Regions from separate parts of the Streptomyces sp. NPDC041135 genome, predicted to be linked through region 1. Evidence: riboswitches for the same ligand, from Rfam matches in the RefSeq annotation. Region 1 holds a riboswitch; each other region holds the start of a gene.

What was found. A riboswitch is a leader RNA that binds a small molecule or an ion and turns the genes downstream of it on or off. The one in region 1 is predicted to bind cyclic di-AMP.
Region 2: linked by a shared signal. The riboswitch ahead of ACZ6CZ_RS21360 (M23 family metallopeptidase) and the one ahead of ACZ6CZ_RS16185 (transglycosylase family protein) in region 1 are both predicted to bind cyclic di-AMP.
Region 3: linked by a shared signal. The riboswitch ahead of ACZ6CZ_RS26240 (transglycosylase SLT domain-containing protein) and the one ahead of ACZ6CZ_RS16185 (transglycosylase family protein) in region 1 are both predicted to bind cyclic di-AMP.
Region 4: linked by a shared signal. The riboswitch ahead of ACZ6CZ_RS15300 (C40 family peptidase) and the one ahead of ACZ6CZ_RS16185 (transglycosylase family protein) in region 1 are both predicted to bind cyclic di-AMP.

The regions. Positions count from the first base shown of each region.
Region 1 covers NZ_JBVIYZ010000006.1:86,350-90,794, reverse strand. The annotation lists gene ACZ6CZ_RS16195 (cytochrome P450 family protein) at 1-372, shown strand, start outside; gene ACZ6CZ_RS16190 (transglycosylase family protein) at 589-1,641, shown strand; cyclic di-AMP (ydaO/yuaA leader) riboswitch at 1,824-1,996, shown strand; gene ACZ6CZ_RS16185 (transglycosylase family protein) at 2,001-2,720, shown strand; gene eno (phosphopyruvate hydratase) at 3,051-4,352, shown strand.
Region 2 covers NZ_JBVIYZ010000008.1:305,265-309,709, reverse strand. The annotation lists gene ACZ6CZ_RS21365 (aldo/keto reductase) at 1-902, opposite strand, end outside; gene ACZ6CZ_RS21360 (M23 family metallopeptidase) at 1,033-2,070, opposite strand; cyclic di-AMP (ydaO/yuaA leader) riboswitch at 2,080-2,257, opposite strand; gene ACZ6CZ_RS21355 (PP2C family protein-serine/threonine phosphatase) at 2,507-3,691, opposite strand; tRNA gene ACZ6CZ_RS21350 (tRNA-Met) at 3,886-3,959, opposite strand; gene ACZ6CZ_RS21345 (dihydrofolate reductase family protein) at 4,060-4,445, opposite strand, start outside.
Region 3 covers NZ_JBVIYZ010000013.1:9,385-13,829, forward strand. The annotation lists gene ACZ6CZ_RS26235 (polyprenyl synthetase family protein) at 1-894, opposite strand, end outside; cyclic di-AMP (ydaO/yuaA leader) riboswitch at 1,978-2,153, shown strand; gene ACZ6CZ_RS26240 (transglycosylase SLT domain-containing protein) at 2,158-2,649, shown strand; gene ACZ6CZ_RS26245 (HAD family hydrolase) at 2,774-3,622, opposite strand; gene fahA (fumarylacetoacetase) at 3,954-4,445, shown strand, end outside.
Region 4 covers NZ_JBVIYZ010000005.1:381,860-386,304, reverse strand. The annotation lists gene ACZ6CZ_RS15320 (8-amino-7-oxononanoate synthase) at 1-178, shown strand, start outside; gene ACZ6CZ_RS15315 (DUF397 domain-containing protein) at 262-486, opposite strand; gene ACZ6CZ_RS15310 (helix-turn-helix domain-containing protein) at 496-1,356, opposite strand; gene ACZ6CZ_RS15305 (ATP-binding protein) at 1,579-2,067, shown strand; gene ACZ6CZ_RS15300 (C40 family peptidase) at 2,185-2,658, opposite strand; cyclic di-AMP (ydaO/yuaA leader) riboswitch at 2,662-2,860, opposite strand; gene ACZ6CZ_RS15295 (urease subunit gamma) at 3,532-3,834, shown strand; gene ACZ6CZ_RS15290 (urease subunit beta) at 3,846-4,157, shown strand; gene ACZ6CZ_RS15285 (urease subunit alpha) at 4,150-4,445, shown strand, end outside.

The DNA of each region.
Region 1 (4,445 bases):
GGCCCCGTGGAGCTGGCGACCTGGCGCTTCGCCACCCGGCCGCTCACCATCGGCGGGCAGGACATCGCGCCCGGCGATCCCGTCCTCGTCGTCCTCGCTGCCGCCGACCGGGACCCGGAGCGGTTCGCCGGCCCCGACGTCCTGGATCTGGCCCGGCGCGACAACCAGCACCTGGGCTACGGCCACGGCATCCACTACTGCCTGGGCGCGCCGCTCGCCCGCCTGGAGGGCCAGACCGCTCTCGCGACCCTCCTGACCCGCCTGCCCGACCTGCGCCTGGCGGCGGACCCGGCCGAGCTGCGCTGGCGCGGCGGCCTCATCATGCGCGGCCTGCGCACCCTCCCCGTGGAGTTCACACCGCAACGCCCCTGACGACCCGTGAACTCCCCGGCCCTCCCGGCCCTCCCGGGCCGGCGGTGCCACCCCGCCCGTCGCTGCGTGTGGGCACACCCTCATTCCGTGATCTTCACGTGATCTGCGCGGCATTAACTTGTGACAAGTGATCGTCTGCCGATACGTTCACCCATCAGCGCGGCGTCGAGCGTGATCCGCCGCGCTGTTCACCGTTGTCGCGCGAAAGGTCTCCGTATGCTCTCCGGGAACGGTCGTCACCGTCGCCCCCGTCAGGCTCCGGCCCTCCTCGTCGCGGCCGGGGTGACCGGCTCCGCCATCGCCATCCCGCTGCTCGGGGCGGCCTCCGCGAACGCGGCCGACGGCACCACCTGGGACAAGGTGGCCGAGTGCGAGAGCGGCGGCTCCTGGAGCGCGGACACCGGGAACGGGTTCTACGGCGGCCTCCAGATCTCCCCGGGCGACTGGGAGCGCTACGGCGGCCTCGACTACGCCGCCAGCGCGGACGAGGCCAGCCGTTCGCAGCAGATAGCCGTCGCCGAGCGGATCCTGGCCGACCGGGGAACCACCCCCTGGGCCACCTGCGCCCTGCTCTCCGGCCTCACCTCGAACTCTGCGTCGGTGGACGTCGACACGGGCGTCGGCGATTCGGACACATCGGGTTCATCCGGTTCATCGGGATCATCCCATTCGTCCGACTCGTCCGGGTCGTCGGGCTCCCAGGGCTCCGGTGACTCCACCGGCTCGGCGGGCTCGTCCGACTCCACGGGATCGTCGGGTACGTCCGGCTCCCCCGACTCGCCCGCTCTGCCCGATTCGTCCTCGCCCTCACCCTCCGACTCCGCGTCGGACAGCGCCTCGCCGGACGCGAACGCGGGTGGCGATACCGCCGTGGACCACGGCAAGTCGGGCAAGTCGTCCCCTGGGAATTCCGGTTCGGGGTCCGGCGGCTCGCGGCGGGCGGCCGGTTCGGCCACTGCGGCTCCGGAAGCCGGCGACTCGGACAATTCCTGGCAGACCGGCGGCTCTTGGAGCCTGGTCGACACCGGTTCGATCGGCACCGGCCGGCATCGCGGGGTGAGCGCGGACGAAGTGGCGGGCGCGAAGCCCGTCGCCACGTCCTACACCGTCCGCGACGGCGACTCGCTGGTCTCCATCGCCGACTCCCTTGCCGTCGACGGCGGGTGGCACGCGCTCTACGCCGACAACAAGGCGGCCATCGGTGCCGACCCTGACGACATCGCCCCCGGTCAGACCCTGCGTGTTGGTGGCGAAACGGTCGAAAAGTAGAGCCAGTTGACGCCCCATTTAGCGCATGATGTCCGGTTTGGCGAAAGTGTGGGATGAGTCTCAGAAGCCCTGATCGTCTTTGAAATTCCGTCGATCACCTGTCTACGGTCGAAGCCGCTCGTCACCACGAGCCCCGGCCGCCGCAACGCCGAATCCTGCCAGTGGCGGCCCGGGAACAGTCGTCGCGTAATGCGCCGTAGGCAGGAGCGGGGGACCCAAGGTAGGCGCCGGGACCAGCGGTTGACGCTGGAACCGGCTAGGGGTGGAGCCACCCTTCCCGAGACGGGAGGGTGGCCGGGCAACTCAACCGGCCCGAACCCGACAGCTCACCTCGCAGGCGTCGGTGAGGGGATCGATCCATGCTGTTTTCCAGCAAGGGCAAGCACCGCCGTCCGTCCAAGGCCATCCGCGCCGTCGCGCTCGCCGGTGTCACCGGTGCCGCGGTCGCCGCGCCGCTGATGGCGGCCGGCAGCGCCTCCGCCGCCACCGCCTCCGAGTGGGACGCCGTCGCCCAGTGCGAGTCGGGCGGCAACTGGTCCATCAACACCGGCAACGGCTACTACGGCGGTCTGCAGTTCTCCGCCTCCACGTGGGCCGCGTACGGCGGCACGCAGTACGCCGCCACCGCCGACAAGGCCGCCAAGTCGCAGCAGATCGCCGTGGCCGAGAAGGTCCTCGCCGCGCAGGGCAAGGGTGCCTGGCCGGTCTGCGGCACGGGCCTTTCGGGCGCCGCCTACAACGGCTCCACCGCTTCGAGCGGCAGCGGCACCGGCTCCTCCACCCCGTCCACCCCGTCCAGCTCGTCCGCCGGCACGGGTACCACCACCCGTTCGACCGACGACCAGGCCGCCTCGCGCTCCAGCGACCGCCCGGCCGCGAGCAAGACCGTCACCACCCCGACCGGCAAGAAGGTCAAGAAGGGCGACGGCGAGTACAAGGTCGTCACCGGTGACACCCTCAGCTCCATCGCCGCGGACCAGAAGGTCGCCGGTGGCTGGAAGAAGCTGTACGACCTCAACAAGGACATCGTCGAGGACGCGAACCTCATCTACCCGGGTCAGCAGCTGCACCTGAAGTAGGCCGCGTCCGGCACGGCCCGGCGGCGCACAGCCGCCGCCCTGCCCGGCCACAGCGCCCTCACAAGCGCGGCCCCCATACTGGAGGTCCCGTGAGGGTCCCCCCGTCCCCACGGGCTCCCCGCCCCGGTGCGTCGTCCCCCGTACGCACCGGGGCGGGGCTTTTTTTGGCCTCCCTTTGTTCCGTCAGCGAACAATGTGTACGGTCACCTTGTCCACGGGACGGTCGGTCGGCTGCCGGCGCCCCGGAGACGGTTAGGCTCTAGTCGCAAGGCACAGCCGTAAGGCAGACAGCCCCGCACTTCCAGCGTCACATCCAAGAAGGAGATGCTCGTGCCGTCCATCGACGTCGTCGTAGCCCGGGAAATCCTGGACTCCCGAGGCAACCCCACGGTCGAGGTCGAGGTCGGCCTCGACGACGGCAGCACGGGTCGTGCCGCCGTTCCGTCCGGCGCGTCCACCGGCGCCTTCGAGGCCATCGAACTGCGCGACGGTGACTCGAACCGCTACCTGGGCAAGGGTGTCGAGAAGGCCGTCCTCGCCGTCATCGAGCAGATCGGCCCGGAGCTGGTCGGCTACGACGCCACCGAGCAGCGCCTGATCGACCAGGCCATGTTCGACCTGGACGCCACCGACAACAAGGGGTCGCTCGGCGCCAACGCCATCCTCGGCGTCTCGCTCGCCGTCGCCCACGCCGCCTCCGAGGCCAGCGACCTCCCGCTCTTCCGCTACCTGGGCGGCCCGAACGCGCACCTGCTGCCCGTTCCGATGATGAACATCCTGAACGGCGGCTCGCACGCCGACTCCAACGTGGACATCCAGGAGTTCATGATCGCCCCGATCGGCGCGGAGTCCTTCTCCGAGGCGCTGCGCTGGGGCGCCGAGGTCTACCACACGCTGAAGAAGGTCCTGAAGAACAAGGGCCTGTCCACCGGTCTCGGCGACGAGGGCGGCTTCGCCCCGAACCTCGGCTCCAACCGCGAGGCCCTCGACCTCATCCTGGAGGCGATCAAGGAGGCCGGTTACACCCCCGGCGAGCAGATCGCCCTGGCGCTCGACGTGGCCGCGTCCGAGTTCTACAAGGACGGCTCCTACGTCTTCGAGGGCAAGAACCGCACCGCCGAGGAGATGACCGACTACTACGCCGAGCTGGTCGAGGCGTACCCGCTGGTCTCCATCGAGGACCCGCTGTTCGAGGACGACTGGGAGGGCTGGAAGACCATCACCGCCCGCCTCGGCGACCGCGTCCAGCTCGTCGGCGACGACCTGTTCGTCACCAACCCCGAGCGCCTCGCCCGGGGCATCGAGGAGGGCGCCGCCAACGCCCTGCTGGTCAAGGTCAACCAGATCGGCTCGCTGACCGAGACGCTGGACGCCGTGGAGCTGGCCCAGCGCAGCGGCTACAAGTGCATGATGTCCCACCGCTCCGGCGAGACCGAGGACGTCACCATCGCCGACCTGGCCGTCGCGACCAACTGCGGCCAGATCAAAACCGGCGCCCCGGCCCGCTCCGAGCGCGTCGCCAAGTACAACCAGCTGCTGCGCATCGAGGAGATCCTCGACGACGCCGCGGTGTACGCCGGCCGCTCGGCCTTCCCGCGCTTCAAGGGCCACGGCGAGGCCGCCCAGGGCTGACCCGCCGGGCGCCCGCCGGGGACACATCCCGGCCGTGCCGTAGCCAGTCGTACGTACGTCCCCGTACTCGGTCCCGTACCGTGTCCGGGGACG
Region 2 (4,445 bases), on a different contig from region 1:
AGGTTCAGCTCCGCCACCGCGAGCAGCGCCGGGAGCTGGCCGGTCGTCCGGGCCGAGGCGATCGGCGCCGCCACCGTGGGCTGGGCGGCGAGCCAGGCCAGGGCGACCGTCGCGACCTCGGTGTCACGGGCGGCTGCGATCTCGTCCAGGGCGGCGAGGACCCGCTGCCCGCGCTCGGTGCCGAGGTGCTTGGCGGCCCCCTCCGCCCGGGCGCTGTCGACGGTGGTGCCGGGGCGGTACTTGCCGGTGAGGAAGCCCGAGGCCAGGGAGAAGTACGGGACGGCGGCGAGGCCGGTGCGGGCGGCCAGGTCCCGCAGGGCGCCCTCGTAGGTGTCGCGGGAGACCAGGTTGTAGTGGGGCTGGAGGGCGACGTAGCGGGCCAGGCCCTCGCGGTCGGAGAACTCCAGGGACTCGGTGAGGCGCTCGGGGCTGATGTTGGAGGCGGCGATGTGCCGCACCTTGCCCGCCTTCACCAGCTCGTCCAGCGCGCCGATGATCTCCTCGACCGGGACCTCGGGCTTGTCGAAGTGCGTGTAGTAGAGGTCGATGTAGTCGGTGTCCAGGCGGCGCAGGGAGGCGTCGGCGGCGGCCTTGATGGTGGCCGCGGACAGGCCCTGGAAGTCGGGGTGCTGGCTGACCTTGGTGGCGATGACGACGTCGGAGCGGTTGCCGCGGGCCTTGACCCACTTGCCGATGATGGTCTCGGACTCGCCGCCCCGGTTGCCCTCGGCCCAGGCCGAGTAGGAGTCGGCGGTGTCGACGAAGTTGCCGCCGGCGGCCGTGTAGGCGTCCAGGACGGCGAAGGAGGCCGTCTCGTCGGCGGTCCAGCCGAAGACGTTGCCGCCGAGCGCGAGCGGGAAAACCTCGAGGTCGGACGTGCCGAGCTTGCGCAGAGAAGTCATGCCTTATGTCAACGCCCGGAGCGGGTGGTCGCATTCCGGCGGCCGGCCGGCAGCCCTGACGTCGGGGGGTTGTCGTCAGGACCGCCGGAGCTTCGGGGAAGCGTCGGGCCGGAGGCCGGGCGGGGGAGGCTCAGGGGGTGAGGCCCTTGCCGTGCAGCCAGGCCATCGGGTCGATGCCGGTGGCGGCGCCGCCGGGGTGGACCTCCAGGTGCAGGTGCGGGCCGGTGACGTTGCCGGTGGCGCCGACCCGGCCGATGACCTCGCCGGTGGCGACCTTCTGCCCGGCGCTGACGTTGATCGAGGACTGGTGGCAGAACCACAGCTCGGTGCCGTCGTCCAGGGTGAGGATGGTGCGGTAGCCGTAGGCGCCGGCCCAGCCCGCCTCGGTGACCGTGCCGCTGTGGATGGCCTTGATGAGGGTGCCGGTGGGCGCGGCGAAGTCCAGGCCGGTGTGGTAGCCGGAGGACCACATGGAGCCGGCCTCGCCGAAGGTCGACGTGATCGTGTACGACGACGTCGGCAGCGTGTACTGCTTGGCCAGCTTCGCCAGGCGCTCGGCCTCGGCCTTCTTCTTGGCGGCGGCCTCCGCCTCGGCCTTGGCGTCGGCGGCCGCGGCTGCGGCCTCCTTCTCGGCCTTGGCTGCGGCGGTGGCGGCCTGCTTCCCGGCGGCGGCGACGGCGGCCGCGGTGGCCTTGGTGTCGACCTGGACCTGCTGCTGCTCGGCCTGGGCCATGATGCGGTTGCGCAGCGCCTCACCGGCGTCCGCGGTGCCCGGGTCGGTGTCGGCGGAGGCCGTGCCCACGGTGCTGAGCGTGGCGGTGGTGGCCTCGGCGGTGCCGTGGCCCTCGCCGAGCAGGGAGTCGACGGAGGAGGGCAGGTCGGGCAGGGAGATGGAGACCGGCGGCTTGCCGGTGTTGGCGCTGGCCATGCCGCCCGCGCCGACGGCGGCGATGACACCGACGCCCAGGACCGTGGAGCTGCGGGCGAGTCCGCCGCCGCGCTGCTTGCCGACGCGGTGCCGGCCGCGCACCGGGCGGAGGGATTCCTCGGTGGGGTTCCACTCCTCCCACGGGCCCTCGTCGGTGCGGTAGGTGCCGTAACCGAAGGTCTCGCTGTCGTGCCGGCTCGGCACGAACGGGTCTGCCGGGGCAGGCCGGTTGGACGCCACTCGGGCGTGCTCCTTTCCTTCCGTCGCCTACCGGGTTAGCTGACGGGTTCGGAGCAGGAAGGTCTCCTACGCGCGTATACCGGCCCCCACCCGGTGAGTTCTCCTCACCGGCCGACGGCGGCTTCCGCGTGATTCACCCCAAATGGTGGTTCCCCGGTTCCCTTGCGGGATTCGGCGCGTGCGCACGGAGCCGCCTTCTGTGACGGCTGGGACGACCGCGCTGCGTTATCGAACGTTAATAGACCCACCCGTCAGATTCCAAGCCGTTCGACTTGATCATTACGCTTCTCCGGGCCGGACTTACCCGTCATGAACGGTGAAAACCGGGCGAGTTGCCCGATGTTCATGTTTCACAGGCCGGTTGATGGTGACTCAGATGTGATGCGCAGGGCGCTCACCGGATCACCGAACGTGATATCGGGTTCCCGCGCGGGTGTCACGGCCGCCGTACGGCCAGCAGGGCCATGTCGTCCGCCGTTCCGCCCCCGGAGTGCCGCCGGACCTCCGCCGCGAGGCGGTGCAGCAGCGCGGCCGGGCCGGAGAAGGTGCGCCCGGCGAGCCGCCGCTCGGGATCGTAGAACCGGCCGTGGGCGTCGCGGGCCTCGGACAGGCCGTCGGTGTAGAGCAGCAGCGTGGCGCCGGCGGGGAAGGCGGCCTCCGTCGCATGGTCGGGCGGCGCGCCCAGGTCGCCCAGGCCCAGCGGCAGCGCCGGTTCACGGGCGAGCAGGGTGTGCAGCCGGCCGTCGGCGTGCAGCAGGAGCGGCGGAGGATGGCCGCGGTTGACGATCCGGACCACCGCGTCGTCGTGCGGGAGTTCGGCGAGGACGGCCGTGGTGAACCCCTCGAAGGCGTCGACGCCCTCCCGCCGGGCGCCCTCGCGGGCCAGCGCCCGGTCCAGCCGCCGCGCCACCGCCTCCAGGCCGGCCTCCTGCTCGGCGGCCTCCCGGAACGCCCCGATGAGCACGGCCACGGCCGCGACCGCGCCCATCCCCTTGCCGCGCACGTCCCCCACCACCAGCCGGACGCCGTGCGGGGTGTCCTGCACCGCGTACAGGTCGCCGCCGATGAACGCGTCCGCCTGGGCCGCCTCGTAGCAGGCGGCGATGTCGAAACCGCCGATCCGGACGGCCGGCTCGGGCAGGACGGCCCGCTGGGCGGCCTCGGCGATCTCGCGGGCGGACGCCAGCCGCCGGTCGCCCCGGCGCACCACCCGGTTGATGACGGCGGCCAGGACGGCGACCGTGGCCACCGTGACGGCGTCGGTGACGGTGGTGACGTCCGGGCCGGCGCGGTGGCCGGCGTGCACCGCGCAGGAGGCGGCGAGCGCGGCGAGCCCGGTGAGGAGGGTGCGGCGCGGCGAGAACAGGGGCGCCGCGGCCAGCGGCGCGGCCGTGAAGAAGGGGACGGCGGTGAAGCCCTGCGGTGTCCGCAGGTCGTAGAGGACCCCGGCGGCGATCAGCAGGGCGGGCAGGACCCGCAGCAGCCTCCGGACCGGCGAGCGGCGCCCCGGGACCGCCGGTACGGATGCGGGGCCCGGGTCGGGGCCGGGAACGACGGCTGCGGGGCACCGGTCACCGGCCCTGGCGTACGGGTCGTACTGCTCCACCTCACCAGGGCGCACCGCTGATCTCCCACGTGTCCGACGTACGTCCAGGTTTGTGGGCGCGGCGAGGGGCGGCGAGCGCTGTGGGCCGACCGGATGACCACGTTCGGGTGTGACACGCACCACGCTCCCCGCGGCGGGCCGGGAGGCGGCCGGGGCGGGAAAGACTCAGGGCCGGAATCCATGTACTGGATTCCGGCCCTGAGTATCAGTAGCGGGGACAGGATTTGAACCTGCGACCTCTGGGTTATGAGCCCAGCGAGCTACCGAGCTGCTCCACCCCGCGGCGATGACTCCACTGTACGCCATGTTCAGGGCCACGAGCACACCGGTTTGATCAGGGCCGGTCCGCGGGGCGCCCGCGGAGGTGGCCGGCGGGTCGCCGGTCAGCCCGGCAGGTGGGCGTTCGGGGCCTTCGCCCGGTCCTCGAACCCGGGCAGCACCAGCACCCGGGCGCCCGCCCGCGCCAGCACCCCCGTGCCGTCGGCCTCCGCCACGAACGTGCCGGGCTCGCGCCAGGCCGTCACCACCCGGCGGACGCCGGCCCGCAGGATGAGGTCGGCACAGGGGGCGGGGCGGGAGGCGCGGCGGGCGCAGGGTTCGAGGCTGCTGTAGACGGTGGCGGCGGCCAGCCGCGGATCACCGGGCGCGATCTTGGCCAGCGCCGCCTCCTCCGCGTGCACGACCGGGTCGCCGCCCTCCCGGGAGTGGCCGCGGGCCAGCTCGGTGCCGTCGGCGGCGACCACCACGGCCCCGACGCTGAACGCGGTGT
Region 3 (4,445 bases), on a different contig from region 1:
GCGGGCCTGCTCCAGGGCGGGGTGCGCCCGCAGGGCGGTCAGGGCCTCGGCGTGCCGGGCGTCGTCGGTGAGATCGGAGTCCAGCAGCTCGCACAGGGCGACGTCCTCGGGCAGCCCGAGCCGCGCCGCGCGCTCCCGCAACCGCAGCACGGGCAGGGTGGGGATGCCCTCGCGCAGGTCGGTGCCGGGGGTCTTGCCGGACTCGTGGGAGTCGGAGGCGATGTCCAGCACGTCGTCCGCGAGCTGGAAGGCGACGCCGAGCCGCTCGCCGTACTGCGTCAGAACGTCGACGACCGTCTCGTCGGCGCCGGACATCATCGCGCCGAACCGGCACGACACCGCCACCAGCGAGCCCGTCTTGCCGCCGAGAACGTCCAGGTAGTGCTCGACCGGGTCCCGGCCGTCCGTGGGGCCGGCGGTCTCCAGGATCTGCCCGGTCACCAGCCGCTCGAACGCGAGGGCCTGGACCCGTACCGCCTCGGGACCGAGGTCCGCCAGGATCTGGGAGGCGCGGGCGAAGAGGAAGTCCCCGGTGAGGACGGCGACGGAGTTGCCCCAGCGCGTGTTCGCACTGTCCACCCCGCGCCGGACGGACGCCTCGTCCATGACGTCGTCGTGGTACAGGGTCGCGAGATGCGTCAGCTCGACGACGACGGCCGACGGCACGACACCGGGCGCGTACGGGTCACCGAACTGCGCCGCGAGCATCACGAGCAGCGGTCGGAACCGCTTCCCGCCGGCCCGCACCAGGTGCTGCGCCGCCTCCGTGATGAAGGGGACCTCGCTCTTGGTGGCCTCGAGCAAGCCCTCCTCGACAGCCGTCAATCCGGCCTGGACATCGGCTTCCAGAGCCTGGTCCCGCACGCTCAGCCCGAACGGCCCGACGACGGTCACGAGGGGTCTCCTGTCTGCTGGTGTCAGCTGGCGATTACACGGTTTGTCGATAGGTCGTTGCCATCACTCAAGTCAGCGTATCCGGTCAGGTTTCGATCACCGATAGCGCCCACCCGTCCAGCCCGGGCGGTATCGGATCACGGCCGGTATGTTTCTGATCAGCTGATACGAACGGACATTGATCGACTTAACAGGAACACACCCCTCTTGTCGCGAAACGACCGACAAGCCGTGTCCCGGAGAGTCATGATCCCCGCCGACGGAGAGCGGTGATCCCCGACCGCCGGGGAGGGCCGCGCCGGGAGGGCCGGGCCTGGAGAGTGGTGCGACCCGTAGTCCCGGCTTCCCCTCGCGGTCGACATGCACGCGCGCGTGCGCCCTCGCACGGACCCGTGCGCGTGCACGACGCTCACCGTCGCCACGGACGGCCGACGTCTCGTACCGCTTCGGCCGACGTCTCGTACCGCTTCCGAGGCAGGCCCACCGCTGCGCCCACCCCGACTGGCCGACGGTGGCACCTGGGGCGGATCTCCACGCAGCCGTACAGCCACACCTAGAGCACGGCCACCCTCCGCCATCGCCCGCTCACGGTGGCCAACCCGGCCGCACCACCCGACGCTGCCGCGAACACGACGGCCGGGACTCGCCCCCCATGACATGTGACACGGACCACTTCGCCGTCGCGCACGGGGTAACGCGCGAGAAGGGCGGCGATGCAGCATTCCAACCGAACCCGAACCCGAACCCGAACCCGAACCCGACGCGAACTCGAATTCCGACCCCGAGAAGGCGGATTTCACGAATCCCCCATGTCTAGTGATGTCTGATTTAGCGTAATTTGCCAAATAGTGAGTTGGGTCACGCGCCCCCTGAAGCGCCCCCTGGCCCACCTGAGCCACTTCTTGCCTTTTCTGTGCGCCAGTTGAGCCTTGGCGACCGCAAAGGATCAAGTACCTCATACGCCTTCGATCAAGGTCAATTAGGACGTTGGGTGAAACCGGTACTTGTTCCCGACATGTGCTCTCGCATACGTTCCCGACCTGCCGGGCGGAACGCCTAATCCTGCCGCCGCCCGTCGTACCCCATTGACGAACCATTTCGTACGGCAGGAGCGGGGGACCCAGGTAAGCCGCCGGGCCGGACGGCACATGCCGCACCGGACCCGGCTAGGGGTGAAGTCGCGCCGCCACACGGTGGCGTGGCCGGGCACCTCCCCGCCCGAACCCGACAGCTCACCTCGCAGGCGACGGAGAGGAATGCCGCATGTCTGTTGTCGCTCAGCCCCGTCGTACCCGCGCCCAGCGCCTGGCCCGCACCCTGGCCGTCGCCGGCGTCGGCGCCGCTGTTCTCGCACTTCCGCTCGCCGGCGCGGCCACCGCCTCCGCCGCCACCACGACGTCGGCCACGACGCCCTCGACCACCCTCGCCGGGTACCCGAACAACCTGGACGGCTGGATCCGGGAGTCCCTCGCCATCATGGCCGAAAAGGGCATCCCGGGCACCTACAACGGTATCTACCGCAACGTCATGCGCGAGTCCTCGGGCAACCCCCGCGCCATCAACCTGTGGGACTCCAACGCGGTGAAGGGCACCCCGTCCAAGGGCCTGCTCCAGGTCATCGACCCGACCTTCGCGACCTACCACGTGGCCGGCACGGCGTACGACCCGTACGACCCGGTCGCGAACATCACCGCCGCCTGCAACTACGCGGCCGCGCGGTACGGCTCGATCGACAACGTCTTCGGCGCGTACTGACAGCCACTGTTCCCGGCCGGCAGCCAGCAGCAGCCACAGCCTGGTCAGCCCATGGGCCGGTAGGCCGTCAAGCAGGTCAGCCAGTCGTCCGGTCAGCCGATCAGTCGGTCAGCCGGTCAGCCGGTCAGCCGGTCGGGAAGAGTCTTTCGAGGACGACGGCGATGCCGTCGTCCTCGTTCGACGAGGTGACCTCGTCGGCCACCGCCCGCAGTTCGGGGTGGGCGTTGGCCATCGCCACCCCGTGTGCCGCCCAGTCGAACATCGGGATGTCGTTGGGCATGTCACCGAAGGCCAGGGCCTGGTCGGCGCTGAGCCCCAGGTACTCGGCCGCCAGCGCCAGGCCGGTCGCCTTGGTGACGCCGGACGGCTGGAGTTCCACCGTTCCCGGCCCCGACATGGTGACCGTCGCCAGCGAGCCAACCGCCGAGCGTGCGCATGCCGCCAACGCGTCGTCGGAGAGGGTGTGATGGCGCAGCAGCACCTTGCTGATCGGCGCGCACCACAGGTCGTCGCGCCGGTCGACGCGTACCGCCGGCAGGGTGGGGTGGGGCATCAGGTACCCGGGTTCGATCAGCGTGAGGCCGTCCACGCCGTCCTGGTCCACGGCCGCGTAGACCTGTCCCACCTCGGCTTCGATCTTGCCGAGGGCGGTCTCCGCCAGCTCCCGTTCCAGCGTCACCGACCACAGCAGCCGGTCCGCGCCGGCGTCGTACACCTGCGCGCCCTGGCCGCACACCGCGAGCCCCGTGCAGCCCAGGTCGTCCAGGAGCGGCCGTACCCGGGGCGCCGGGCGACCGGTGACCACGAGATGCCGGGCGCCGGCCCTGGCGACCCGCGCGAGCGCGGCACGCGACCGGTCGGAGACAGTGTCGTCGCCGCGCAGCAGCGTTCCGTCCAGGTCGGTGGCGATCAGGGCGTACGCGGGGCGCGCGGGTGACGCGGGGGGCGCGAACGATGCGGTGGGTGCGGCCATGAGCAGAGAATACGGACCGCACGCCCCTCCGACTCACCCCCGTTTCACCGGCCTCCCCGGCCTCTCCGCCTACCTGCTTACCTGCCTACCTGCCTACCCGGCCTTCTCCGCCCTTCTCCGCAATAGTTCATGCGTGATCGCTCATGCGCGATCGTTCACGCGCATCGAGAACTGCGTACCCATGAGCAGACATCCGTGTGGCACATCGGCAGCGGATGACCGTGGTGACTTGAAGGCGCTGCCCAGGACAGGCAACTCACCCGTAACGTGTGGCGCGACCACATGGAACACAACGCCATGCACGGCCCGGATGAGAGTGAGGCAGTACCCCATGCCCCCCTTCGACGTCCCCGAGGGCGACCCCTTCGGCCCGCACAACCTCCCTTATGGCGTGTTCTCGCCTGCCGGCAGCCAGGAACGGCGGGTCGGCGTCCGGCTCGGCGACCACGTGCTCGACGCGGGCGCCGCGGCCGCGGCACTCGGTTCGCCGTACGGCTCCCTGCTCGCCCGCCCCACCCTGAACCCGCTGCTAGCCGCCGGCCGCACGGCCTGGTCGGACGTGCGGCGGGCCCTGACGGCCTGGGTGACGGTGCCCTCCCATCGCGAGGTGATCGAGCCGCTCCTGCACCCGCTGGCGGAGGTGACGCTGCACCTGCCCTTCGAGGTGGCCGACTACGTCGACTTCTACGCCTCCGAGAACCACGCCCGCAACGTGGGCCAGATCTTCCGCCCCGATGCCGAGGACTCGCTGACCCCCAACTGGAAGCACCTGCCGATCGGTTACCACGGCCGCTCGGGCACCGTGGTCGTCTCGGGCACCGAC
Region 4 (4,445 bases), on a different contig from region 1:
CCCGGAGGCGGCGGTGCGGTGGGCGGCCGACTGCCGTACGGCGGGCCTGGCCGTGGGCTGCTTCCGTCCTCCTTCCGTGCCCGACGGCATCTCACGGCTGCGGCTGACCGCCCGCGCGGACCTCTCCGGGGCCGAGATCGAACACGCGGTACGGGTGATCGGCGAGACACGGCCATGAGTCGGCGTGACACGGCCGTACGTCGCACGCGTGGGCGCTGATCGCAGGCGAGGGGTGTGGGCCGGGGGTGTGGGCCGGCCGGGTCAGCGGAGCGCGGCGAGGAAGCCCGTCCAGCTCTCGGGGGAGAAGAGCAGCGCGGGTCCGGCCGGGTCCTTGGAGTCGCGCACGGCGAGCAGTCCGGTCCCGCTGCCGCGGTGCGGCCGGGCCGTCTCGACGCAGTTGTTCGCCCCGGTGCTGTAGCTGCTGCGCAGCCAGCGCACCGATGGCAGATCGGTACTGGAAAGGACGTTCCGAGGCAGTGCTGTCATGGTGCCTCCTTACGCGCCGTCACCTATCGCGGCGAGGTAATCCAGTGAATCCTCGGTCGAAAGGGCTTTGCCCTGAAGGGTCGTGAAGGCCTCCGAGTAAGCCCGGAGGTCTTCTTTCCGTTCGAGGTAGAGGCTACTCGTCAACTGGTCGAGAACGACGACATCCAGATCAGAAGTGCTCGGAAATGAGAAGATAACGAAAGGCCCGGTGAGGCCGACATGGGCGCCGGCCGCGAACGGCAGGATCTGCAGCCGCACCTGGGGCAGCCGGGCCGCCTCCGTCAGCCGCTCCAGCTGGCGGGCCATCACCTCGGCGCCGCCCACCTCGCGCCGCAGCACCGCCTCGTCCAGCACCGCGCTCAGCTCCAGCGGCGGATCGGACCGCAGGACGTCCTGCCTGGCCAGCCGCACTTCCACCAGCGCGTCCAGGCGTTCCTCGTCCAGTCCCTCGACCGCGGCCCGGGTCACCGCCCGGGCGTACTCGGGCGTCTGCAGCAGGCCCGGCACCACCGTGGTCTCCAGGGTGCGCATCCGGCTGGCCTGCGACTCCAGACTGATGAAGTCCCGGTAGGTGGGCGGCAGTACCCCGCGGTAGGCGTGCCACCAGTGGTGCCGTCCCCCGCGCTCCTCCGAGCCCGCCAGCATCAGCAGCAACTCGCGCAACTGGGCGTCCCGCACTCCGTAGGCGTCCAGGAGTAACCGCACATCGGCCGGTTTCACACCACTGGCGCCCGTCTCGACGCGGCTCACCTTCGACTGGTGCCAGCCCACGAGCCGGGCCGCCTCCCCGCTCGTGAGACCCGCACCGGTGCGCAGGGCGCGCAGTTCGGCGCCCAGTTTCCGGCGGCGCACCGCGGGACCGTTCTGCATGAGCCGCTCCTCACTCGCCAATACTCCATATGCGCCGCCCGAATACGGTCTGCCGTCGCAGCGTTCACCGCTTTGAGCGACAGATATATGCATAACTTGGTGGATCGCTCCCGTGACCGGCCGGGTGATGACAGTCTGGCGACGAAGCACCAGTCCGGGACCGTACTCGAACCAACCGCTCCGTGTCGGACCGCGGTCCCGTGGGAAAGGGGCGACCTCGCCATGGCAGACCTTCTGGAAGCATCCGTCACTCTGCCGAGCGATCCCGCCTCGGTGTCCGCGGCCCGCTCGTACGCGGTGGGAACCCTGGCGGAGTGGGGACTGCCGGCGGACACGGAGGCGGCCGACACGGTGCGCCTGATCGTCTCGGAACTCGCCACCAACGCCGTGCAGCACACCTTCGGGCAGTCGCCGACCTTCACGGTCGACCTCGCCCTGGTGCGGGACGAACGGCTGTGCATCGGCGTCACGGACAGTCATCCGCGTCTTCCCAGGAGACTCCCGGCCGCCGTCCAGCAGGACAACGGACGCGGCATGGTGATCATCCGCTGGCTCACCTCGGAGCGGGGCGGGCGGCTGCGGGTCCGCCGCACCCGCGAGGGGGGCAAGACGGTCCTCATCGAGCTGCCCTGGACCGTCCCGGCCCACCCGGTGACCGCGGCGGGCGAGCAGCGGGCCCAGGGTCTGCCCGGCGGCCGGAGGGCGCCCTGAGGGCCCTTGTGGGGCGCGGGCGGAGCGGGCCCGGCCCCAGGGGGCGTGGAGCGCGCCGACGGTCCCCTCGGTGCCCGAGGGGACCGCACGAGGGGATCGCCCTCGCCGCGCTACGGGTCAGCTGACCCGGCCGTACCAGACGCTCCTGGTCCAGATCTTCTGCAGCCTCACCACGTCCCCGGTCCTGGGGGCGTGCCAGATCTTGCCCTTACCGGCGTAGATGCCGACGTGGTAGACGCTGGAGCCCGAGTGGAAGAACACCAGGTCCCCGGCCTTGCGGTGCTTGGCCGAGACGTGGTGCGTCTTGTTGTACTGCTGGGCGGCCGTTCGAGGCAGCTTCTTGCCGGCCTTCTTGAACGAGTACAGCGTCAGCCCGGAGCAGTCGAACCTGCGTGGTCCGGTGGCCCCGTACCGGTAGGGGGAACCCTTCTTGGAGGCCGCGATCTGAAGTGCCTTCGTCGCGGTGGTCGCGGCCGAGGCATCGGTGGAGAGGCCGGGAACCACGATGGAGCCGCCGACGGCGGCGATGGTGAGGGCCGAGGCGGTGCCGGCCCGGACCATCAGCGACGGGACACGATTGAGCGCAGTCATGCGCAACCCTTCGTCAGCCGCCTGTGAAGGATGACCTGTCGGATTCGGGCTGGCGAAGTTGCCCGGCCGCGTTGCCGCGGCTTCACCCCAAGGGCTGCTCGAACCGGGCGTCGAAAGATTCGAACGTCCGTTCCGGCGACCCGTCTTGCCTGGGTCCTCCACTCCTGCCGATCCACTTCTGTCGACCGGGCACCCGGGCGGCGGCAGGACTCGGCGTCCGCCCGGATCGCCCCGCCGTTGTGGCGGGGTCTTGTCGTCAGTCAGGGATCTTCACTCACTCCAGTCAGAAAATCCCAACGGAATCGGGGATTTGTGGTGTTACTCACCACTCACCCGTTCGGGTGAACGTTAGTACGTCCGAGTGACCGTCAACTGCCGCTCATAGCCCCGGACCTGGGAGAACGCACCTCCCGTCCCAGGTCGGTGACCACCCCCGCACGGTCGTCGGAGGCTGGAAGAACGTTCTGCCGCTACTCCGTACGGGGGTACGTCGTTTGGGGCGTTTCGGCCGCGCCCGGAGTGTCGGGTCGACAGCCGCGCCGCTGCCGGACCGTCAGCCGCGCGGATCGGCCGGTGCCGTCGGAGGGGGTGTCCCGGAGCCGGGCGCTGCCCCTGGGGGCGGTGTCCCTGGGGGCGGTGCCCGGCGGTCCGGGTCGGTATGGGTGGGGCCATGTCGTGGTCATGAAGGGATCAAGGGCTGGTTAACGTCGGCGAAACTCCGACGAACTAGCGTGCCGATCCACGCCACCAGGGGTTTTTCTCTTACGGATGGAGCGGGATCGCCCAATCTGTCTGTGTGTTACATCTATCCCGTCGTGGTGGCTGCGGCAGCCGGACCCCGCACGGTCCGGAGCAAGGACTGTGAGGTGGGACGTGCAACTGACCCCGCACGAGCAAGAGAGGCTGCTGATCCATGTGGCGGCCGACGTGGCCGAGAAGCGCCGGGCCCGCGGGCTCAGGCTCAACCACCCGGAAGCGGTCGCCCTCATCACGGCGCACATCCTCGAGGGCGCCCGCGACGGCCGCGGCGTCGCCGAGCTGATGTCCTCGGGCCGCAAGCTCCTCACCCGGGACGACGTCATGCAGGGCGTGCCGGAGATGATCCACGACGTGCAGGTGGAGGCCACCTTCCCGGACGGCACCAAGCTCGTCACCGTCCACGACCCGATCGTCTGAGGGGGCGCGCCGTGATCCCCGGAGAGATCCTCTTCGCCGACGGCCCGGTCGTGTACAACGAGGGCCGCGCGACCACCCGGCTGACCGTGCTGAACGCCGCCGACCGCCCCGTCCAGGTCGGCTCCCACTACCACTTCGCCGAGGCCAACCCCGGCCTGGAGTTCGACCGCTCCGCCGCGCGCGGCAAGCGGCTGAACGTCCCCGCCGGCACCGCCGTGCGCTTCGAGCCGGGCATCCCCGTCGACGTCGAACTCGTCCCGCTCACCGGCGCCCGCGTCGTGCCCGGGCTGCGCGGCGAGACCGGAGGTGCCCTCGATGCCTGAGATCTCCCGCGCCGCCTACGCCGACCTGTTCGGCCCCACCACCGGCGACCGCATCCGGCTCGCCGACACCGACCTGCTGATCGAGGTCGAGGAGGACCGCTGCGGCGGGCCCGGACGCGCCGGGGAGGAGGCGGTCTTCGGCGGCGGCAAGGTCATCCGGGAGTCGATGGGCCAGTCGCGTGCCACGCGCGCGGAGGGCACCCCCGACACGGTGATCACCGGGGCCGTCGTCGTCGACCACTGGGGCGTCGTCAAGGCCGACGTCGGCATCCGCGACGGCCGCATCAC